One region of the Ramlibacter sp. 2FC genome, then DNA from elsewhere that is predicted to be linked to it. Evidence: predicted binding sites of a transcription regulator. Region 1 holds the regulator's gene; each other region holds the start of a gene.

What was found. The regulator LexA, encoded in region 1, represses DNA repair genes until DNA is damaged. The targets are predictions, from matches to a motif close to ACTGTATNNNNATACAGT.
Region 2: a site for LexA is predicted at 2,666-2,683, ahead of FFS10_RS13820 (DNA topoisomerase IV subunit B). Genes of this name have one in related genera too.
Region 3: a site for LexA is predicted at 3,349-3,366, ahead of recA (recombinase RecA). Genes of this name have one in related genera too.

What each region holds. Positions count from the first base shown of each region.
Region 1 covers NZ_SCMM01000039.1:31,001-38,595, reverse strand. The annotation lists gene lpxK (tetraacyldisaccharide 4'-kinase) at 1-871, shown strand, start outside; gene FFS10_RS16330 (Trm112 family protein) at 852-1,058, shown strand; gene kdsB (3-deoxy-manno-octulosonate cytidylyltransferase) at 1,077-1,832, shown strand; gene adk (adenylate kinase) at 1,973-2,629, shown strand; gene FFS10_RS16315 (asparaginase) at 2,676-3,623, opposite strand; gene lexA (transcriptional repressor LexA) at 3,704-4,378, shown strand; gene FFS10_RS16305 (hypothetical protein) at 4,505-4,813, shown strand; gene FFS10_RS16300 (D-2-hydroxyacid dehydrogenase family protein) at 4,914-5,921, shown strand; gene FFS10_RS16295 (3-hydroxyacyl-CoA dehydrogenase) at 5,989-7,515, shown strand.
Region 2 covers NZ_SCMM01000029.1:54,672-62,266, forward strand. The annotation lists gene parC (DNA topoisomerase IV subunit A) at 1-371, opposite strand, end outside; gene FFS10_RS13815 (DUF1016 N-terminal domain-containing protein) at 391-660, opposite strand; gene FFS10_RS13820 (DNA topoisomerase IV subunit B) at 653-2,632, opposite strand; gene FFS10_RS13825 (MFS transporter) at 2,754-3,986, shown strand; gene FFS10_RS23680 (hypothetical protein) at 3,989-4,117, shown strand; gene FFS10_RS13830 (class I SAM-dependent methyltransferase) at 4,114-4,692, shown strand; gene dapA (4-hydroxy-tetrahydrodipicolinate synthase) at 4,746-5,630, shown strand; gene bamC (NlpB/DapX family lipoprotein) at 5,660-6,772, shown strand; gene FFS10_RS13845 (MBL fold metallo-hydrolase) at 6,786-7,562, shown strand.
Region 3 covers NZ_SCMM01000005.1:60,044-67,638, forward strand. The annotation lists gene FFS10_RS03920 (glutathione S-transferase family protein) at 1-597, shown strand, start outside; gene FFS10_RS03925 (sensor histidine kinase) at 598-1,986, opposite strand; gene FFS10_RS03930 (response regulator transcription factor) at 2,069-2,743, opposite strand; gene FFS10_RS03935 (MarR family winged helix-turn-helix transcriptional regulator) at 2,812-3,285, opposite strand; gene recA (recombinase RecA) at 3,425-4,477, shown strand; gene recX (recombination regulator RecX) at 4,591-5,028, shown strand; gene argC (N-acetyl-gamma-glutamyl-phosphate reductase) at 5,043-5,966, opposite strand; gene sucC (ADP-forming succinate--CoA ligase subunit beta) at 6,170-7,333, shown strand; gene sucD (succinate--CoA ligase subunit alpha) at 7,346-7,595, shown strand, end outside.

The DNA of each region.
Region 1 (7,595 bases):
CATCGTGGTCGGCAACCTGGTGGCCGGCGGTGGCGGCAAGACCCCGACCGTGATCGCGCTGGCGCAGCACTTGCGCGCGCGCGGCCTGCGGCCGGGCGTGGTCTCGCGTGGCCATGGCCGGCAGGGCCATAACTGCCGCGAGGTGCTGGCAGACAGCGCCGCGCAGGAGGTCGGCGACGAACCCCTGCTGATCCGCCAGACCTGCGAGGTGCCGGTGTTCGTGGCCGCCAGGCGCGTGGAAGCCGCGCAGGCCCTGCTCGCGCGCCACCCCGCCACCGACCTGCTCGTCTGCGACGACGGACTGCAGCACCTGGCCCTGGCGCGCGACATCGAGGTCTGCGTGTTCGACGAGCGCGGCACCGGCAACGGCTGGCTGCTGCCGGCCGGCCCGCTGCGCGAGCCCTGGCCGCGCGCGGTCGACCTGGTGCTGCACACCGGCCGGCGCGCCTTCGCGGCCGGCTACGGCGCCGAGCGCGCGCTGGCGGCCTACGCCCGGCGCGCCGACGGCAGCCGGGTGGCGCTGGCCGAGCTGCGCGCCCAGCCCGTGCTGGCCCTGGCCGGCATCGCCCGGCCCGAGGCCTTCTTCGCCATGCTGCGCGAGCAGGGGCTGAACCTGGCCCAGGCCCAGGCCCTGCCCGACCATTTCGACTTCGAAGGCTGGACCCCACCGCCGGGATGGCAGGGCGAGATCCTGTGCACCGAGAAGGACGCGGTCAAGCTCTGGCCCCAGTACCCGGGGGCCCTGGCCGTGCCCCTGGTCTTTGCACCCGAGCCCGCCTTCCTGGCTGCGCTGGATCGGGCACTCGACGCGCTGCGTGTCCCGCGCCAAGCGGCGTCGCTATCATCGGCCGATGGACACCAAACTACTTGAACTGCTGGTCTGCCCCGTCACCAAGGGGCCGCTGGATTTCGACCGCGAGCGCCAGGAACTGATCTCGCGCAGCGCGCGCCTGGCCTATCCGGTGCGGGACGGCATTCCCGTGCTGCTGGAGAACGAGGCCCGCACGCTGAGCGACGAGGAGCTCGAGAAGCTGCCGCCGCGCACGCCCCTGGTCTGAACACGGGGTGATTGCGGCATGAGTTTCACCGTCCTGATCCCGGCGCGCCTGGCTTCCTCGCGCCTGCCCAACAAGCCGCTGGCCGACCTCGGCGGCGCGCCCATGGTGGTGCGCGTGGCCCAGCGCGCTCTGCGCTCGGGCGCGAGCCAGGTCGTGGTCGCGGCCGACAGCCCCGCCATCGTGGACGCCTGCCAGCAGCACGGCGTGCGCGCCCTGCTCACGCGCGAGGACCACCCCTCGGGCAGCGACCGCCTGGCCGAGGCCTGTGCCCAGCTGGGCCTCGCCGACGAGGCCATCGTCGTCAACGTACAGGGCGACGAGCCGCTGATCGACCCCACGCTGATCGACGCCGTGGCGCAGTTGCTGCATGAGCGGCCCGAGGCCAGCATGAGCACGGCGGCGCACGCGATCGACAGCGTGGCCGACTTCGCCAACCCCAATGTGGTCAAGGTCGTGCTCGACGCCCGGCAGCTCGCGCTGTACTTCAGCCGCGCGCCCATCCCCTGGTGGCGCGACGGCTTCGCCCAAGGCATCCAGGACCTGCCGCAGCCTGCCCCCTTGCGCCACGTGGGCATCTACGGCTACCGGGCAGGCTTCCTGCGCCAGTTCCCGGCGCTGCCCCAGGCGGCGATCGAGGTCGGCGAGGCGCTGGAGCAGCTGCGCGCGCTCTGGCATGGCCACCGCATCGCCGTGCACGTGAGCGAGCACGCGCCGGGGCCCGGCGTGGACACGCCCGAGGACCTGGACCGGGTGCGCAGGCTGTTCGCCAGCTGAATCAAGAGGCCTTTACGCGGGGGCCCTGTCAGCGGGGCGGAAGCTCTCGCATGCTATTCTCGGAGGGAGATACGCGACGGGGCGGCCTTGCATCGCCCGTCTGCGCCGCCGATTTCGACATTCAAATTCCAAGGACATCCATGAGACTGATTCTGCTGGGCGCACCGGGCGCAGGCAAAGGCACGCAGGCCACCTTCATCTGCCAGAAATACGGCATCCCCCAGATCTCCACCGGAGACATGCTGCGCGCCGCCGTCAAGGCCGGCACGCCGCTGGGCCTGCAGGCCAAGTCCGTCATGGAATCTGGCGGCCTGGTCAGCGACGACCTGATCATCAACCTGGTCAAGGAACGCATCGCCCAGCCCGACTGCGCCCAGGGCTTCCTGTTCGACGGCTTTCCGCGCACCATCCCCCAGGCCGACGCCATGAAGGCGGCCGGCGTCAAGCTCGACTATGTGCTCGAGATCGACGTCCCCTTCGACGCCATCATCGAGCGCATGAGCGGCCGCCGCTCGCACCCGGCCTCGGGCCGCACCTACCATGTCAAGTTCAATCCGCCCAAGCTCGAAGGCCTGGACGACGTGACCGGCGAGCCGCTGGTGCAGCGCGACGACGACAAGGAAGAGACCGTGCGCAAGCGCCTGGACGTCTACAGCGCCCAGACCCGTCCGCTGGTCGACTACTACTCGGCCTGGGCCAAGGCCGACCCCGCCGCCGCCCCCAAGTACCGCGCCATCAGCGGCATGGGCAGCGTGGAAGAGATCACCGCGCGCGCCCTGCAGGCCCTGTCCAGCTGAACGCCGCCCGCGCTGGTAGACGCCCCGCCTGCCGGGGCGTTTGTCTTCAAGGGGCCAGCAGCGACAACAGCATCGCCACCCGCGCCTTGACCGGGCTCAGCCCCTGGGCGACGGCCAGCGCGTCGCCCGGCTTGGGCAGCACCCGGCCGTAGGCGCAGCGCGTCGTGCGCAGCACGCGTACGCCGCCCGCCTGGGCCCGCTGCAGCGCGGCCTCGAGCTCGTGGTGCAGCGAGCCATTGCCCGTGCCGGCCACCACCAGGCCTTGCACGCCGCCCTGCACCAGGGCGTCGACCGCCGCGCCGCCCGCCCCGGCGTAGTTCATCACGATCTCCACACGCGGCCAGGCCGGCGCACCGCGCAGCGCCTGCAGCGCCGACGCTGCGCCTTCGTCCGCGGCACAGGGCCGCAGCCAGCGCACGCGCGCCTCCTCCACCTGGCCCACGGGCCCCGCCTCGCCCGAGTCGAAGGCGTCGAGCCGGTAAGTGTGGCTCTTGCGCACGTCCAGGGCGCCGTGCACTTGGCCCGCGCAGACCGCCAGCACCCCATGTGCCGAGGGGGCGAGCGCCACGGCAAAGGCGTCCAGCAGGTTCTGCGGCCCGTCGGCCAGCAGGGCCGTGGCCGGGCGCATGGCGCAGGCCAGCACCACGGGCTTGTCCGGCGCCAGCACGGCCTGCAGGAAATACGCAGTTTCCTCCAGGGTGTCCGTGCCGTGGGTGATCACCAGGCCCCGCACCTCGGGCTGGGCCAGCCAGTGCTCGCAACGCAGAGCCAGGCGCTGCCAGACGCCGAAGTCCATGTCCTTGCTGTCGACCTGCGCCACCTGCTCGGCCTCGAGCTCGCAGTCCTGCAGCACGGCCGGCAGCCCGGGCACCGCGTCCAGCAACTCGGCCACGCCCAGCTGGGCCGCCTGGTAGCCGATGTTGTCGCCCGCCTGGGCCGACTTGCCGGCGATGGTGCCGCCGGTGCCCAGAACCACGATTTTTTGCTGTTTCACTTGCCAAGCCCTTCAAACTGATTAAAAATACAGTCACTGGATATCAACACAGTAGTCAGAGCCCGTCGCCAGGAGTCCCCATGATCGACAGCCCCAAACTCACAGCCCGCCAGCAGCAGATTCTGGAACTGATCCAGAACACCATGGCCCGCACCGGCGCTCCGCCCACCCGGGCCGAAATCGCCGCCGAGCTCGGCTTCAAATCGGCCAACGCGGCCGAAGAGCACCTGCAGGCCCTGGCTCGCAAGGGCGCGATCGAGCTGGTCAGCGGCACCTCGCGCGGCATCCGCCTCAAGGGCTCCTCGCTGCGCGCCCTGCACGAGGCGCGCGGCGACCAGTTCCACCTGCCCCTGCCCAGCCTGGCCCAACTGGTCCTGCCCTTGGTAGGCCGCGTCGCGGCGGGCTCCCCGATTCTCGCGCAGGAGCATGTGGACCGGACCTACCATGTCGAAAGCAGCCTGTTCCAGCACCGCCCCGACTACCTGCTGAGGGTGCGCGGCATGTCCATGCGCGACGCCGGCATCATGGACGGCGACCTGCTGGCCGTACAGGCCTGCAAGGACGCACGCAACGGGCAGATCGTCGTGGCCCGTCTGGGCGACGAAGTCACGGTCAAGCGCTTTCGCCGCAACAAGCAGCAGATCGAGCTGCACGCCGAGAACCCCGACTACCCCACCATCGTCGTCGAGCCCGGCGAGCCCTTCGAGATCGAGGGCCTGGCCGTGGGCCTGATCCGCAACACCATGCTGATGTAGCAGCCCGTCGCGCGCCGTCGCAGGTGGCGGGCGTTTGGCGGCCTAGGCCGACCACAACCCTGCGGCAGCGCGCTCGTTCCAGGAATCCTGCCTGTGTCCAACCTCGTTCATACCGAAAGGTTTCACATGGGAATCGCTTTGCTCACCCTGTCCTGCCTGCTTTCCCCGCTGCGCGCCCGCCTGGCGCGCAAGAAGCGCGCGCCTGGCAGCCCGGCGACAAGTACCGCCCTGCTTCGCCCGCCACACGCCAGTCATGCTGGCGCGCCGGCCCAGCCCGCCGCCAGGCATGCCGTGCCGCTGCGCGTGGTGCGCGTGGCCGAGGCCGGCTACCGGCCCGGCTGTGCCGGGCGCATGGTGATCTCGGGGCGCATGGCGGACGTCTGCGCCGAGCTGGACCGCCTGGCCGCGCGCGAGTCCGCGCTCGCGCAGCCCTGAGCTTCTGTTCTGCGTCGCCACGGGGCCATGCTGCGCGCCCAAAAATCTCGCGGCCGGCCCCTGGCCCCTGTCGGAGCCAAGGCCAAGGCACAATGACGGCATGAACATTGTGATCCTTGACGACTACCAGGATGCAGTCCGCAAGCTGGCCTGTGCGACCAAGCTCGATGCCTATCCCGCCAAGGTCTATACCAACACCGTCAAGGGCATAGGCCAGCTGTCCGTGCGGCTGCGGGACGCCGATGTGATCGTGCTGATACGCGAGCGCACCCAGATCACGCGCGCCCTCGTGGAAAAACTGCCCCGGCTCAAGCTGATCGCCCAGACCGGCAAGGTCGGCAGCCATATCGACGTGGCAGCCTGCACCGAGCGCGGCATCGCGGTGGCCGAAGGCGTGGGTTCGCCGGTCGCCCCGGCCGAGCTGACCTGGGCCCTGATCATGGCTGCCATGCGCCGCCTGCCCCAGTACATCGGCAACCTCAAGCATGGCGCCTGGCAGCAGTCCGGCCTCAAGTCCGCCTCCATGCCACCCAATTTCGCGCTTGGCACCGTGCTGCGCGGCAAGACCCTGGGCATCTGGGGCTACGGCAAGATCGGCCAGCTGGTGGCCGGCTACGGCAAGGCCTTCGGCATGCAGGTGCTGATCTGGGGCAGCGAGGCCTCGCGCGCGCGCGCCGCCTCTGATGGCTACGTGACCGCCGCCAGCCGTGAAGCCTTCTTCGAGCAGTGCGACGTGCTCTCGCTGCACCTGCGCCTGCACGATGACACGCGCGGCATCGTGACGCTGGAGGACCTGTCGCGCATGAAGACCACGGCGCTGATCGTCAACACCTCGCGCGCCGAGCTGATCGAGTCCGACGCCCTGATCAGCGCGCTCAACCGCGGACGCCCGGGCCTGGCCGCCGTCGACGTGTTCGAGGCCGAGCCCATCCTGCAAGGCCATGCCCTGCTGCGTCTGGAGAACTGCATCTGCACGCCTCACATCGGCTACGTCGAGCTCGACAGCTACGAGATGTATTTCAACGCCGCCTTCGACAACCTGGTCAACTACATCAAGGGCACGCCAACCAACATCGTGAACCCCGGCGCGTTGCAGGTGCGGCGCTGAAGCCCCCGGCCCGGGCTATGCCCTGGGGCCTTCAGGCACGGGGAAAACATGCACGATAATGCAGCTCATGCAAACCTCCCTCACCTTTCCAACCGTGGGCATCATCGGCGCCGGCGCCATGGGCCGGGGCATTGCCCAGATCGCGGCCCAAGCCGGCAGCCAGGTCTTGCTGTTTGACACCCAGCCCGAGGCCGGTGCGAAAGCCCAGGCGGCGATCGCCGCCCAATGGGACAAGCTGCAGGACAAGGGCCGCCTCTCCGCCGAAGCCGTGGCCGGCCACAAGGCGCGGCTGCAGGTCGCCACGGCGCTGCCAGAACTGGCCGACTGCGACCTGGTCGTCGAGGCCATCGTCGAGCGCCTGGACGTCAAGCAGCGGCTGTTCGCCGAGCTCGAGGCCATCGTCCAGCCCTCGGCCGTGCTCGTGACCAACACCTCCTCTCTCTCGGTGACGGCGATTGCCGCCGGGCTGAAGCAGCCCCAGCGCTTCGCGGGCTACCACTTCTTCAACCCGGTACCGCTGATGAAAGTGGTCGAGGTCATCGCGGGCCTCAAGACCGACGCCGCGGTCTGCGCGCGCCTGGCCGACTACGCACGCCAGATGGGCCACACCCCCGTGCAGGCCCAGGACACGCCCGGCTTCATCGTCAACCACGCCGGCCGCGGCTACGGCACCGAGGCGCTGCGCATCGTCAGCGAGGGCGTGGCCGACTTCGCCACCGTCGACCGCATCCTCAGGGACCAAGTCGGCTTCAAGCTCGGCCCCTTCGAGCTGTTCGACCTCACCGCGCTCGATGTCTCGCACCCGGTGATGGAGTCGATCTACCAGCAGTACTACCAGGAGCCGCGCTACCGGCCCAGCGTGATCACGGCCCAGCGCCTGGCGGGCGGCGTGGTCGGCAAGAAGGCGGGCGAGGGTTTTTACCGCTACGTCGACGGCGCGGCCCAGGTCGCGGCCGAACCGCCGGCGCCCCAGGTCGAGGCGCTGCCGCCGGTCTGGGTTTCGCCGCGCGCCGCGCGCCGCGCCGAGTTGCTGCAACTGCTCAAGGACCTGGGCGCGAGCATAGAGACCGGCGCCTCGCCCTCGCCGGTCGCGCTCACTCTGGTCGCGCCGCTGGGCTTCGACGTGACCACGGTGGCCGTGGTCGAGCGCCTGGACCCGGCACGCACGGTCGGCATCGACATGCTGATCGACGACGCTGCGACCAAGCGCCGCGTGCTCGCCACCAACCCGGCCACGCGCGCCGACATGCGCGACGCGGCCCACGCCCTGTTCGCGCGCGACGGCAAGCCTGTGAGCGTGATCCGCGACAGCGGCGGCTTCGTCACCCAGCGCGTGGTGGCGGCCATCGTCAATATCGCGGCCGACATCTGCCAGCAGCGCGTGTGCAGCCCCAAGGACCTGGAAACCGCGGTCACGCTGGGCCTGGGCTATCCGCTGGGCCCGCTGGCCATGGGCGACCGCTGGGGGCCGACCAACGTGCTCGAGGTGCTGTTCAACCTGCAGACGGTCTACGGCGACCCGCGCTACCGCCCCAGCCCCTGGCTGCGCCGCCGCGGCGCGATCGGCCTGTCCCTGATGCACGAAGAGGAGTGAAATGAACCGCCCCCACGCTCATCACTTCGTGTATTCGCTGCCCCCCGAGGGGGCCCAGGCCTCCCTTGGGGCGGCCCGGC
Region 2 (7,595 bases), on a different contig from region 1:
TCGCGGCTGCCGAAGTTGCCCTGGCCGTCGATCAGCGGGTAGCGCTGGGCGAAGTCCTGGGCCATGCGCACCAGCGCGTCGTAGGCGGCCTGGTCGCCATGCGGGTGGAAGCGGCCCAGCACGTCGCCGACCACGCGCGCGCTCTTGACCGGCTTGGCGCCGCTGCTGCCCGAATAGCCCAGGCCCATGCGCGACATCGAATACAGGATGCGCCGCTGCACCGGCTTCTGGCCGTCGCAGACATCGGGCAGGGCCCGGCCCTTGACCACGCTGAGCGCGTATTCGAGGTAGGCCTGCTGGGCGTAAGTAGCAAGGCTGAGGGCGTCGTCGCCGGCCGGGTCGGCCGTGAGATCGAGGGTCGGTAGGTCCATCGTGAAAAGTCTGGTTCAGCTATGAAAGTAACAGGTAAGCAGCACCCACCCGCAACAGCAGGCGGTAGTGCGTCCAGCTCAATTCGTGGCGCAGTGCGTCACATTTCGGAAACGCTTGATAAAACAGACGCATGTAGCGCAGGTTGGAGGCATCGAAGCCCTTGCCGAACTCCTGCGACAAGGCCTGCCCCAGCTGCGGCAGCAAGCGCTTGCCATGCGCCGCCCTGGCCCGGCCGCCCTGCTCGAACTCCACGATATGCCGGCCGGACTGTTGGTCACGATCAAACATCGACTTCCACCGCATCGCCGTGCAGTTCCATCAACTCGCGGCGCGCCGCGGCCTCGCCCTTGCCCATGAGCTTGGTGATCAGGCCTTCAGTCTGCGCGAAGTCGAAACTGCCCAGCTGCACCGGCAGCAGGCGGCGCGTGTCGGGGTTCAGCGTGGTGTCCCACAGCTGCTCGGCGCTCATCTCGCCCAGGCCCTTGAAGCGGCTGATGGTCCAGGCGCCTTCGCGCACGCCGTCCTTGCGCAGCTTGTCCAGGATGGCGGTGAGCTCGCCCTCGTCGAGCGCATAGACCTTGGAGGCCGGCTTCTTGCCGCGCGCCGGCGCGTCGACGCGGAACAGCGGCGGGCGCGCCACGTACACGTTCCCCGCTTCGATCAGCTTGGGGAAGTGGCGGAAGAACAGCGTCAGCAGCAGCACCTGGATGTGCGAGCCGTCCACGTCGGCGTCCGACAGGATGCAGACCTTGCCGTAGCGCAGGCCCGAGAGGTCCGGGCTGTCGTTCGGGCCATGCGGGTCGACGCCTATGGCCACGGCGATGTCGTGGATCTCGTTGTTGGCGAACAGGCGGTCGCGCTCGACCTCCCAGGTGTTGAGCACCTTGCCGCGCAGCGGCAGGATGGCCTGGCATTCCTTGTCGCGACCCATCTTGGCGCTGCCGCCGGCGGAGTCGCCCTCGACCAGGAACACCTCGTTGTGCGAGATGTCGCGGCTCTCGCAGTCGGTCAGCTTGCCCGGCAGCACGGCCACGCCCGAGCCCTTGCGCTTCTCGACCTTCTGGCCGGCCTTCTGGCGCGTCTGCGCCGCCTTGATCGCCAGCTCGGCCAGCTTCTTGCCGTAGTCCACATGCTGGTTGAGCCAGAGCTCGAGCGCGGGGCGCACGAAGCTCGAGACCAGGCGCACCGCATCGCGCGAGTTCAGCCGCTCCTTGATCTGGCCCTGGAACTGCGGGTCGAGCACCTTGGCCGAGAGCACGTAGCTGGCGCGCGCGAACACGTCCTCGGGCAGCAGCTTGACGCCCTTGGGCAGCAGGCTGTGCAGCTCGATGAAGCTCTTGACGGCGTTGAACAGGCCGTCGCGCAGGCCGCTGTCGTGCGTGCCGCCGGCGCTGGTCGGGATCAGGTTGACGTAGCTCTCGCGCACCGGCTGGCCTTCCTCGGTGAAGGCCACGGCCCAGGCCGCGCCCTCGCCTTCGGCGAAGCTGTCGTTCTGCCCATCGGCATAGCCCTCGCCCTCGAACAGCGGGATCACCGGGTCGGCGCTGAGCGTCTGCATCAGGTAGTCGCGCAGGCCGCCCTTGTACTGCCAGGTCTGGGTCTCGCGGGTCTTCTCGTTGGAAAGCGAGACCGAGACGCCGGGCATCAGCACGGCCTTGCTGCGCAGCAGGTGGGTGAGCTCGCCCATGGGCAGGGCGGCCGATTCGAAGTACTTGGGATCGGGCCAGACGCGCACCGTCGTACCCTGGCGGCGGTCGCCCTCGCCGTTGGGGCGCGTGACCAGGGGCTCGACCACGTCGCCGCCCGCGAACACCAGGCGCGCGACCTGGCCCTCGCGGTGGCTGCTGGCTTCCAGGCGCAGGGCCAGGGCGTTGGTCACCGAGACGCCCACGCCGTGCAGGCCGCCCGAGAAGCTGTAGGCCCCGCCCTTGCCCTTGTCGAACTTGCCGCCGGCATGCAGGCGGGTGAACACCAGCTCGATCACCGGCGCCTTCTCCTCGGGGTGCAGGCCGAAGGGGATGCCGCGGCCGTCGTCCTCCACGCTGACCGAACCGTCGACATGCAGCGTGACCTTGATCTTCTTGCCATGGCCGGCCAGGGCCTCGTCGGCCGCGTTGTCCAGCACTTCCTGGATGATGTGCAGCGGGTTGTCGGTGCGGGTGTACATGCCCGGACGCTGCTTGACCGGCTCCAGCCCCTTGAGGACGCGGATGGAGCCTTCTGAATACTCGGAGGGTTGGAGGGCGGGGTTCGTTGCCATGGTGGCGGATTGTAGTGGCTAGCACGCCCCGCCACTGGATGCAATTACAGGCAAATCGCGTCGCCGGGAGGCCCCGGCCGCGGCGACTGCAGACCCGGGCCGAATTCGCTAAAGTCGTAGGATGACTTTCGCCAAGAAAAACCTGACCATGGCCCAGGTGCTGGCCTGCGGCGCCGCCATCGTCACCCTGTCCATGGGCGTGCGCCACGGCTTCGGCCTCTGGTTGCAGCCCGTCACCCAGGCCCAGGGCTGGACACGCGAGACCTTCGCCTTCGCGATGGCGATCCAGAACCTGAGCTGGGGCTTGGCCGGCATCTTCGCCGGCATGCTGGCCGACCGCTTCGGCGCCGCCCGCGTCATCGTCGGCGGCGCCTTGCTCTACGCCCTGGGCCTGCTGGGCATGGCTTACTCGCCCACGCCGCTGCTGTTCGCCGCCACGGCCGGCGTGCTGATCGGCATGGCCCAGGCCGGCACGACCTATGCCGTGATCTACGGCGTGATCGGCCGCAACGTGCCGGCCGAGCGGCGCTCCTGGGCCATGGGCATCGCGGCGGCGGCCGGCTCCTTCGGCCAGTTCCTGATGGTGCCGGTGGAGGGCTTCCTGATCGGCGGCTTCGGCTGGCAGCAGGCGCTGGTGATCCTGGGGCTGGCGGCCCTGCTGATGGTGCCGCTGGCCTGGGGACTGCGCGAGCCGGGCTTCCATGGCGGCGCCCTGCCGCAGCGCGACCAGACCATCGCCCAGGCGCTGCGCGAGGCCTTCCGCTACCCGAGCTTCCAGCTGCTGATGGCCGGCTACTTCGTGTGCGGCTTCCAGGTCGTGTTCATCGGCGTGCACATGCCCAGCTACCTCAAGGATCACGGCCTGTCGCCCCAGGTCGCGAGTTTCTCGCTGGCCCTGATCGGCCTGTTCAACGTCTTCGGCACCTATGCCGCCGGCATGCTGGGCCAGCGCCTGGCCAAGAGCCGGATCCTGGCCTTCATCTACCTGGCGCGCGCGGTGGCGATCTCGGCCTTCCTGCTGGCGCCGCTGTCGCCCGCCAGCGTCTACCTGTTCTCGGCCGTCATGGGCCTGCTGTGGCTGTCCACCGTGCCGCCGACCAATGCGGTGGTGGCGCAGATCTTCGGCATCCAGCACCTGTCCATGCTGAGCGGCTTCGTGTTCTTCAGCCACCAGATCGGCAGCTTCATGGGCGTGTGGCTGGGCGGCTACCTGTACGACCGCACCGGCAGCTACGACATCGTCTGGTACATCGCGATCGCGCTCGGCGTGTTCGCCGCCCTGGTGAACCTGCCGGTCAAGGAGGGCGCGATCCCGCGCCGCGCCCACCACCCGTCCAGGGCCCAGGCCGCCTGAACATGAAGACCTCTGCCCGCAAATTCCTGTGGCATGGCGCGGCGCTGGCGCTGCTGCTGGCCGTGTTCGCGCTCTACGCGCGGCCGGACTTCCTGGTGACCCTGGCGGACCAGCTGTGGAGCTGCTTTTGAGCGCCGCACCGAACCCCGTGGCGGTCGCGCATGGCGCCGAGGCCCCCTCGGCCTGGGTGCAGCGCTGGTCGCCGCTGGTGCGCCCGGGCGGCACGGTGCTCGACCTGGCCTGCGGCCTGGGCCGCCACATGCGCTGGTTCGCCGGGCGCGGTCATCCGGTGACCGGCGTGGACCGCTCGCCCGAGGCCATCGCGGCCGTGGCGCCGCTGGGCCGGGCCCTGTGCGCCGACATCGAGGACGGCCCCTGGCCGCTTCCCGGTGAGCGATTCGACGCCGTGATCGTGACCAACTACCTGTGGCGGCCGCTGCTGCCCCGGCTGCTGGACAGCCTGGCGCCGGGCGGCGTGCTGATCTACGAGACCTTCGCGGCCGGCAACGAGACCGTGGGCAAGCCCTCGCGACCCGACTTCCTGCTGCAGGCCGGCGAGCTGCTGCGCGTCTGCCAGGGCCTGCGCTTGGTGGCCTACGAGGACGGCTTCCTGGACGCGCCGCCGCGCTTCGTGCAGCGCATCGCCGCCGTGCGAGAAGTTCCCGCGGTGCCGCCGGACGCCGCACCGCCGCGCTACCCGCTTTAGGCGCCTGCCGGGCTCCTAGTTAGAATGCTTTTTTCCCGTCAGAGAACACGGACATGACACCCATTACTGGCAGCATCGTGGCGCTCGCCACGCCCATGCACGAGGACGGCAGCGTCGACTATCCGCACCTGCGCAAGCTGATCGACTGGCACATCGCCGAAGGCACGGACTGCATAGGCGTCGTGGGCACCACGGGCGAGTCGCCCACGGTCAACGTCGACGAGCACTGCGAGATCATCCGCGTCTCGGTCGAGCAGGCCAAGGGCCGCGTGCCCATCATGGCCGGCTGCGGCGCCAACAGCACGTCCGAGGCCATCGAGCTCGCCAGGTTCGCCAAGAAGGTCGGCGCCGACTGCCAGCTGCAGGTCGTCCCCTACTACAACAAGCCGACCCAGGAAGGCCAGTACCAGCACTTCAAGGCCATCGCCGAGGCCGTTGGCGACCTGCCGATCATCCTGTACAACGTGCCCGGCCGCACCGTGGCGGACATGCTGCCCGACACCGTGCTGCGCCTGGCGCAAGTGCCCGGCATCGTCGGCATCAAGGAAGCCACGGGCAACATCGAGCGCGCCCAGTGGCTGATCCGCGAAGCCCCGAAGGACTTCGCCATCTACTCGGGTGACGACCCCACGGCGGTGGCGCTGATGCTCTGCGGCGGCCAGGGCAACGTGAGCGTCACGGCCAACGTCGCACCCCGGCTGATGCACGAGCTGTGCGTGGCGGCGATCGCCGGCGACGTCAAGCGCGCGATGGCCATCCAGTTCCAGCTGATGCCGCTGCACAAGCAGCTGTTCGTGGAAGCCAACCCGATCCCGCTGAAGTGGGCCATGGCACGCATGGGGCTGTGCGGCCCCACCATGCGCCTGCCCATGACGCCGCTGTCGCCGGCCAACGAGCCCGTCGTCGAAGCGGCGCTGCGCGCCAGCGGCCTGCTCTGAACCCCTCGCCACCGAACCCCAAGAGAAACATGCACGTGAATGACATTGCACGACTGAGCCGCCGGCTCGGCTGGCTCGGCCTGACCCTGGCGCTGGGCGCCTGCACGGTCCTGGAGGGCGACCGGATCGACTACAAGAGCGCGGGCAAGGGCCCTTCGCTGGAGGTGCCGCCCGACCTCAGCCAGCTGTCCAAGGATGCGCGCTACACCGTGGCCGGCAGCGGCAGCGTCACGGCCAGCAGCTACCAGGGGGCCCAGGCCGCCAGCCCGGCGGTGCCCACGGCCGCCGCCAGCGTGGGCGACGTGCGCATCGAGCGCGCCGGCAACCAGCGCTGGCTGGTGGTCAACCGCCCGGCCGACCAGCTCTGGGGACCGGTGCGCGACTTCTGGCAGGAAAACGGCTTCCTGCTCACCATCGACCAGGCCAATCTCGGCATCATGGAAACCGACTGGGCCGAGAACCGCGCCAAGCTGCCGCAGGATTTCATCCGCAGCACGCTGGGCAAGGTGCTGGACTCGCTCTACTCCACCGGCGAGCGCGACAAGTTCCGCACCCGCCTCGAGCGCGGCGCCTCCGGCGCCACCGAGATCTACATCAGCCACCGCGGCATGATCGAGTCCCTGACGGGCACCCGGCTCGAAGGCCAGAACGCGGTCTGGCAGCCGCGCCCGGCCGACCCCGAGCTCGAGGCCGAATTCCTGCGCCGCCTGATGGTCAAGCTCGGCGTGTCGCAGGAGCAGTCCAAGACCGTGGTGGCCGCGGCGGGGACGGTCAAGCCGGCGGCCCGCGTGACCAAGGTGGACAGCCAGCCCGTGGCCCAGCTGGACGAGGACTTCGACCGCGCCTGGCGCCGCGTCGGCCTGGCGCTGGACCGCACCGGCTTCACCGTCGAGGACCGCGACCGCAGCCAGGGCACCTATTTCGTGCGCTACGTCGAGCCCAACGCCGACAAGAAGGAGCCCGGCTTGTTCGGCAAGCTGTTCGGCGGCGCCGCGCCGACCCCGGCCCCGCTCAAGTACCGCATCGTGGTGCGCGGCCAGGGTGGCAGCAGCACGGTGTCCGTGCTCAACGCCAACGGCGCGCCCGAGACCTCGGCCAGCGCGCAGCGCATCGTCCAGGTCATCGCCGACGAGCTCAAGTAAGCCGTCTCGCGCCATGCTGCGCTTTCGCAGCCTGGGCAGCGGCAGCTCGGGCAACGCCACGCTGGTCGAAGCGCGCGGCAGCACGGGCCGGACCAGGCTGCTGGTCGATTGCGGCCTGGGCCTGCGCGAGCTCGATGCCCGGCTGGCCCGGGCCGGCCTGCAGGCCAGCGAGCTGCAGGCCATCTTCATCACCCACGAGCATGGCGACCACATCGGCTGCGCCCGCGCGCTGGCGCTGCGCGAGCGGCTGCCGGTCTGGATGAGCCAGGGCACGCACCAGGCGCTGGGCGGGCCCGACTTCGACGGCCTGCTGCAGTTCGCACGCGACACCCAGACCATCGCCATCGGGGACCTGGAGCTCATGCCCTTCACCGTGCCGCACGATGCCCGTGAGCCCTTGCAGCTGCGCTGCAGCGACGGCGCCGCGCACCTGGGCCTGCTGACCGACCTGGGACACGCCACGCCCCATGTGCTGGCCCAGCTGGCCGGCTGCCAGGCCCTGCTGCTCGAATGCAACCACGACCCGGATCTGCTGGCCGCGTCGCGCTACCCGCCCTTCCTCAAGCGGCGTGTCGGCGGCCGGCATGGCCACCTGGCGAACGCGGAGGCGGCAGCGATACTCGAGGCCCTGCGGCACGACGGCCTGCTCCAGGTCGTGGCGGCACACCTGAGCGAGCGCAACAACCAGCCCGCGCTGGCCCAGGCGGCCCTGGCCGGCGTGCTGGGCTGCGCGCAGGAGGACATCGTGGTGGCGCAGCCCGAGGCAGGCACCGGCTGGCTGCAGGCCTGAGAACGCCAGCCGGGCCAGGGCGACACCGGCCCG
Region 3 (7,595 bases), on a different contig from region 1:
GCCGCGGGCGAGCCCTACGAGCCGGTGATGGTCAAGCTGCACAAGGGCGAGCAGAACAGCCCCGAATACAAGTCCATCAACCCGCGCGGCCAGGTGCCGGTGCTGGTCGACGGCGGCCAGGTCATCACCCAGATCGTGGCCATCGTCAGCTACATCGCCGAGCGCTTCCCGCAGGCCGGCTTCCTGCCCGCCGAGCCCGTGGCCCGCGCCCGCGCCATCGAGACCCTGGCCTGGATGAACAACACCATCCATCCCACCTTCACGCACATCTTCATGCCGCAGAAGTTCACCGACAACGCGGCGGCGCAGGCCGAGATCAAGGGCTACAACACGCAGATCTTCCGCAGCCTGCTGGGCGAGCTGCAGGCCCTGGTGCACGCCGCCAGCGCCGCCGGCCGCGCCTTCCTGGGCGGCGAGCGCTTCGGCCCGCTGGACGCCTATGCGCTCACTTTCCTGCGCTGGGGCACGATCGCCGGCATCAACCCCGAGGACCATCCCGACCTCTGGGCCTTCGTGCAGCGCATCGCGGCCCTGCCGCCGGTGGCGCGCGTGATCGAGCGCGAGCGCCTGCAGCTGAATCTGTACAAGCCCGGCTGATCAGGACGTCGCCGGCGCAAAGCGCACCGTGAAGCGGACACCGGGCGGCTGCTGGCCCGGGTGGGCGTCCTCGATGGCGACCGTGGCCCGGTGCTGCTGGGCGATCTCCAGCACGATGGGCAGGCCCAGGCCCGAGCCGTCGACGTTGGTGCCCAGCGCGCGGTAGAAGGGCTGGAATACCAGCTCGCGTTCGGCCTCGGGGATGCCGGGGCCGTTGTCCTCGACCTGCAAGGCCAGCGCGTGGCCGAAGGGGTCGGCCAGCACGCGTGCCGTGATCACGCCCGGCCGTGCCGGCGTCGACGGCGTGTAATTGAGCGCGTTGTCGACCAGGTTGCGCACCAGCTCCTTGAGCAGGGTCGGGTTGCCCTCGAGCACCACGCCGGGCGAGCCCGGCTCGGCGCCGTCGTAGCCCAGGTCCAGCGCCTTGTCCATGGCGCGCGGCACGGCCTCGCGCACCGCGTCCATGGTCAGGCGCGCCAGATCGCAGGGCTGGCGGCTGATCGCCGTGCCGCCGCCCTCGGCGCGCGCCAGCGACAGCAGCTGGTTCACCGTGTGCGTGGCGCGTATGCTGGCGCGGCCGATCTGCTTGAGCGACTGCTTGAGCTCCTCTTCGCCGGCGCCCTCGCGCTGCGCCAGGTCGGCCTGCATGCGCAGGCCGGCCAGCGGCGTCTTGAGCTGGTGCGCCGCGTCGGCCAGGAAGCGCTTGTGCGTGGCGATCGAGTCCTTGAGCCGCGTCAGCAGGTCGTTTACCGACGAGACCAGCGGCGCCACCTCCAGCGGCACGGCCTTCTCGTCGAGCGGGCTCAGGTCGTCGGGCTTGCGCGCGCGGATGCGCTCCTCGAGCTGCGACAGCGGCTTGATGCCGCGCACCAGGGCCAGCCAGACCAGCAGCACGGCCAGCGGCAGGATCACGAATTGCGGCAGCATCACGCCCTTGATGATCTCGGTGGCCAGCACCGAGCGCTTCTCGCGCGTCTCGGCCACCTGGACCAGGGCCGGCCGCGCATCGGGCAGCTCGAGCGCCACCCAGGTATAGGCCACGCGCACCTCCAGGCCGCGCAGCTCGGCGTCGCGCAGGCGCACCTCGTCGATGGCGGGCTTCTCGTCCTCGGGCGGGGGCGGCAGCTCGCGCTCGCCGCTCAGGAACTCGCCGTTGGTGCCCAGCACCTGGTAGGCCACCATGTCCGAGTCGTCGGCGCGCAGCAGCTCGCTGGCCGGCTGCGGCAGGTTGAACTGGACCTTGTGGTTGGGCCCGACCTTGACCAGCTGTGCCAGCGCCTGCACGTTGTAGACCAGGGCCCGGTCGAAGGGCTTGTTGGCGATGCCCTGCGCCACCAGCCAGGTCAGCGCCAGGCTGACCGGCCACAGCAGCAGCAGCGGCGTCAGCATCCAGTCCAGGATTTCGCCGAACAGCGAGCGCTGCTCGCGCTTGAACAGGGTGACCGGCCAGTTGGCCGACCGGGAAGCTGACTCAGCCCTGGATTTTTTCAAGGCAGTAGCCCAGGCCGCGCACGGTGGCGATGCGGATCGGGCCCTTCTCGATCTTCTTGCGCAGGCGGTGGATGTAGACCTCGATGGCGTTGTTGCTCACCTCCTCGCCCCACTCGCACAGTCGCTCGACCAGCTGGTCCTTGCTGACCAGGCGGCCGGCGCGCTGCAGCAGCACCTCGAGCAGGCCCAGCTCGCGCGCCGACAGCTCGACCATCTTGCCGTCGATGGTGGCCACGCGCCCGGCCTGGTCGTAGACCAGGGGGCCGTGCCGGATCGTGGAGCTGGCGCCACCCATGCCGCGCCGCGTCAGGGCGCGCACGCGCGCCTCGAGCTCCTGCAGCGAAAAGGGCTTGGCCATGTAGTCGTCGGCACCGTAGTCCAGGCCCTTGACGCGCTCCTCCACGCTGTCGGCCGCGGTGAGGATCAGCACCGGCAGGGCGGCGCCGCGCGCGCGCAGGCGCTTGAGCACCTCCAGGCCGTGCAGCTTGGGCAGGCCCAGGTCCAGGATCAGCAGGTCGAACTCGGTGTTGGTCATCAGCGCCGCGTCGGCCTGTGCGCCGTCGCCCACATGGTCGACTGCGGCCCCCGAGCTGCGCAGCGTGCGCAGCAGGCCGTCGGCCAGCACCTGGTCGTCTTCGGCAATCAGTATTCGCATCGCTGTCTCCTGCTTGGGGTCATGCTGCGCGGGGCGCTTCGGCAAATTCTAGGCGCTTGTCATGCGGCTCAGGCGGCGTAAGCCTCCAGGCCCAGCGCCACCACGGTCGCCACCTCGTCGCCGACCGCGCTGCGGAACTCCGCCTCGGCCTGGGCCACCGCGTCGCGGAAGGCCTGCAGCCAGGCCAGGCCGGTGGGCGTGAAGCGCACCAGGCGCGCGCGCGCGTCGAGCGGGTCGGGCCCGCGCGCGACCAGGCCCCAGGCCTCGCACTGGTCGACCAGGTCGCCCATGGCCTGCTTGCTCATGCCGGCCGCGGCGGCCAGCTCGGTCAGGCGCGAGCCGGCTAGGGCGAGATGGCGCGTGATGTGCACATGGGCGGCGCTGACCTGGGCGCGCGCAGCCAGGTTGGACAGGGTCAGCGGCACCTCCACGTTGCCGGCCATCAGCGCCAGCACGCGCTCGTCGAAGCGGCGCATGGCATGGCCCAGCAGCCGGCCCAGATGGGTCTGGCGCCAGCTGTCTTCGACGGTGTTGGCAAGCATGTCCAGATCGTAAGTCAAACTGACCAAAAAATCCGTTTACTTGCCGGAAGTCGCTGCTAAAGTACTGTTCAAACATCCATGTCGTCGTCGAAGACGCTGGATCCACCCGAACAACCCGTTGATTTTCAAGGAGATTTTCATGGACGCAGCCGTCAAGGGCCAGAACGCCGCCAACAGCGAAAAAGCCAAGGCCCTGCAGGCCGCCCTGGCCCAGATCGAGAAGCAGTTCGGCAAGGGCACCATCATGCGCCTGGGTGAGGGCGAGGTGATCGAGGACATCCAGGTGGTGTCCACCGGCTCGCTGGGCCTGGACATCGCGCTCGGCGTGGGCGGCCTGCCGCGCGGCCGCGTGGTCGAGATCTATGGTCCGGAATCCTCGGGCAAGACCACGCTGACCCTGCAGGTCATCTCCGAGATGCAGAAGCTCGGCGGCCAGTGCGCCTTCGTCGACGCCGAGCACGCGCTGGACGTGCAGTACGCGCAAAAGCTGGGCGTGAACCTGCAAGACCTGCTGATCAGCCAGCCCGACACCGGCGAGCAGGCGCTGGAGATCGTCGACAGCCTGGTGCGCTCCGGCGCGGTGGACCTGGTGGTGATCGACTCGGTGGCCGCGCTCACGCCCAAGGCCGAGATCGAGGGCGAGATGGGCGACAGTCTGCCCGGCCTGCAGGCGCGCCTGATGAGCCAGGCGCTGCGCAAGCTCACCGCCACCATCAAGAAGACCAATTGCATGGTGATCTTCATCAACCAGATCCGCATGAAGATCGGCGTGATGTTCGGCTCGCCCGAGACCACGACGGGCGGCAACGCGCTCAAGTTCTACGCCTCGGTGCGCCTCGATATCCGCCGCACCGGCTCGATCAAGAAGGGCGAGGAGGTGATCGGCAACGAGACCAAGGTCAAGGTGGTGAAGAACAAGGTCTCGCCGCCCTTCAAGACCGCCGAGTTCGACATCCTGTTCGGCGAGGGCATCTCGCGCGAGGGCGAGATCATCGACATGGGCGTGAACGCGCGCATCATCGAGAAGTCGGGCGCCTGGTACGCCTACAACGGCGAGAAGATCGGCCAGGGCCGCGACAACGCACGCGAGTTCCTGCGCGAGAACGCGGGCCTGGCGCACGAGATCGAGAACAAGGTGCGCGAGTCGCTGGGCATTCCGCTGCTCAACGAGAGCGCGGAAGCCGCCGAGTAGCTTATGGCCCCCACGCTCGTCACTGCGTGTACGTCGCTGCCCCCCGAGGGGGCCGCAGTCGCCTTGGGGCGGCCCGGCGGCGACTGACCGGGCGCTGCGCTGCGATGCCGCCCATGCTGTCGCTCAAGGGGCGCGCGCTGCGCCTGCTCGCGCAGCGCGAGCATTCGCGCGTCGAGCTGGCGCGCAAGCTGGCGCCGCATGTGCAGGAGGGCGAGGACCTGGACGCCGTGCTCGACGCCCTGCAGGCCCGCGGCTTCATCGACGAGCAGCGCGTGGTCGAGTCGCTGCTGCACCGGCGCGCCGGCAAGCTCGGCGCGGCGCGCATACGCCAGGAACTGCAGGCCAAGGGGCTGGATGCAGCGGCCGTGCAGCAGGCCGTGGCCCAGTTGCAGGGCTCCGAGCTCGAGCGCGCGCGCGAGGTCTGGCGCAAGAAGTTCGGCGAGCCCGCGGCCGATGCGGCCGGGCGGGCGCGGCAGATGCGTTTTCTGGCCGCGCGCGGCTTCGGCGCCGAGGCGATCCGGCGCGTGGTGTCGGGCACCGAAGAAGACTGAGGGCTGAGCGGGGCTCAGAGCCCCAGCATCAGCTGCAGGTTCTGCACCGCGGCGCCGCTGGCGCCCTTGCCGAGGTTGTCCAGGCGCGCGATCAGCACCGCGTGGTGGTATGCGTCGTTGCCGAACACGCGCAGCTCCAGCTTGTTGGTGTCATTGAGAGCGAGCGCGTCGAGCTTGCCGTCCTCGGTCGGTGGCTCCACGCTGACCCAGCCGCCGGCCGCCGCACTCGGCGCATAGTGCGCGGCCAGCGCCTCGTGCAGGTCCGCCGCCTTGGGCTGGCCCGGCAGCAGGTCCAGGTGCAGCGGCAGCTGCACCAGCATGCCCTGGCGGAAGTTGCCGACCGAAGGCACGAACAGGGGGCGGCGCGTGAGGCCGGTGTAGGCCATGATCTCGGGCAGGTGCTTGTGCTTGAGACCCAGGGCATAGGCCTCGAACAGCGGCGCCTCGCCCCTCTCGTAGGCCTCGATCATGCTGCGTCCGCCGCCCGAGTAGCCGCTGACCGAGGGCAGGGCGAGTGCGAAGTCCGGGGGAATCAGGCCGGCGTCGACCAGGGGCCGGATCAACGCGATCGCGCCCGTGGCATAGCAGCCCGGGTTGGCCACGCGCTGGGCCTGGACCACGGCCTCGCGCTGGCCGGCCGCGAGCTCGGGAAAGCCGAACACCCAGCCAGCCGCCGTGCGGTGCGCGGTGGAGGCGTCGATGATCTTGGGCTTGCGTCCGGGCAGCGAATCGATCATCGCCACCGACTCGATGGCCGCGTCGTCGTGCAGGCAGAGCACGACCAGGTCGACCTGGGCCATCAAATCGCGCTTGGCGGCCGGGTCCTTGCGCCGCTCGGGCGCGATGCTGACCAGTTCGACCTGCGGGATCTGCTGCAGGCGCTCGCGGATCTGCAGCCCGGTGGTGCCGGCTTCGCCGTCGATGAAGACCTTGCTCATGGTGCTGTCCTGTCGGGAGAGGAGGGCCGCGGCCGGGCGCGGCAGGGGTTTGTCATCAGATTGCCATGGAACCGTGCGACATGGCATGCACGGTTTTTGTGCATTGCAGCATGATACAGTCGTGGGCTGCAGTGTCCAGTGCCGGCTGCTCGAAGTCAAACGCCGCAGCCAGGTGAAAACCATCCACTCCTGAGAGAGACTTCATGAAGATTCACGAGTACCAGGGCAAGGAAATCTTGCGTCAATTCGGTGTGCCTGTGCCGCGCGGCATTGCGGCGTTCACGGTGCAGGAGGCGGTGGAAGCCGCCCAGAAGCTGGGCGGCCCGGTGTGGGTGGTGAAGGCGCAGATCCACGCCGGCGGGCGCGGCAAGGGCGGCGGCGTCAAGGTCGCCAAGAGCATCGACGACGTCAAGCGCCTGGCCGGCGAGATCCTGGGCATGCAGCTCAAGACCCACCAGACCGGCCCCGAGGGCCAGAAGGTGCGCCGCCTGTACATCGAAGACGGCGCCGACATCCAGAAGGAATACTACGTCTCCGTCGTCACCGATCGCGCCACGCAGAAGCTCGCCTTCATCGCCTCCAGCGAAGGCGGCATGGACATCGAGGAAGTGGCGCACAGCACGCCCGAGAAGATCATCACCGAGTTCATCGACCCGCTCGCCGGCCTGACCGCCGAGCAGGCCAGGAAGATCGCCGCCGGCATCGGCCTGCCCGCCGAGTCCACGGCCCAGGCCGTCGACCTGTTCCAGAAGCTCTACAAGTGCTACATGGACACCGACGCCTCCCTGGTCGAGATCAACCCGCTCAACCGTGACAGCCAGAACCAGCTGATGGCGCTGGACGCCAAGTTCAACTTCGACGCCAACGCCCTGTTCCGCCACCCCGAGATCGTCGCCCTGCGCGACCTCGACGAGGAGGACCCGGCCGAGATCGAGGCCAGCAAGTTCGACCTGGCCTACATCAGCCTGGACGGCAACATCGGCTGCCTGGTCAACGGCGCGGGCCTGGCCATGGCCACCATGGACACCATCAAGCTGTTCGGCGCCGAGCCGGCCAACTTCCTGGACGTGGGCGGCGGCGCCACCCCCGAGAAGGTCACCGAGGCCTTCAAGATCATGCTCAAGAACCCCAAGGTCAAGGCGATCCTCGTCAACATCTTCGGCGGCATCATGCGCTGCGACACCATCGCCACCGGCATCATCACCGCCTGCAAGGCCGTGAACCTGTCCGTGCCGCTGGTCGTGCGCATGAAGGGCACCAACGAAGAGCTGGGCAAGAAGATGCTGGCCGAATCCGGCCTGCCCATCATCAGCGCCGACACCATGGCCGAAGCCGCCCAGAAGGTGGTCGCCGCCGTCAACGCCTAAGAGGAGTCCGCCATGTCCATCTACATCAACAAAGACACCAAAGTCATCACCCAGGGCATCACCGGCAAGACCGGCATGTTCCACACCTCCAAGTGCCGCGAGTACGCCAACGGCGCCAACTGTTTCGTCGCCGGCGTCAACCCCAAGAAGGCCGGTGAGGACTTCGAGGGCGTGCCCATCTACGCCACCGTGCAGGAAGCCAAGCAGGCCTCCGGCGCCACCGTCTCCGTGATCTACGTGCCGCCCGCCGGCGCGGCCGCCG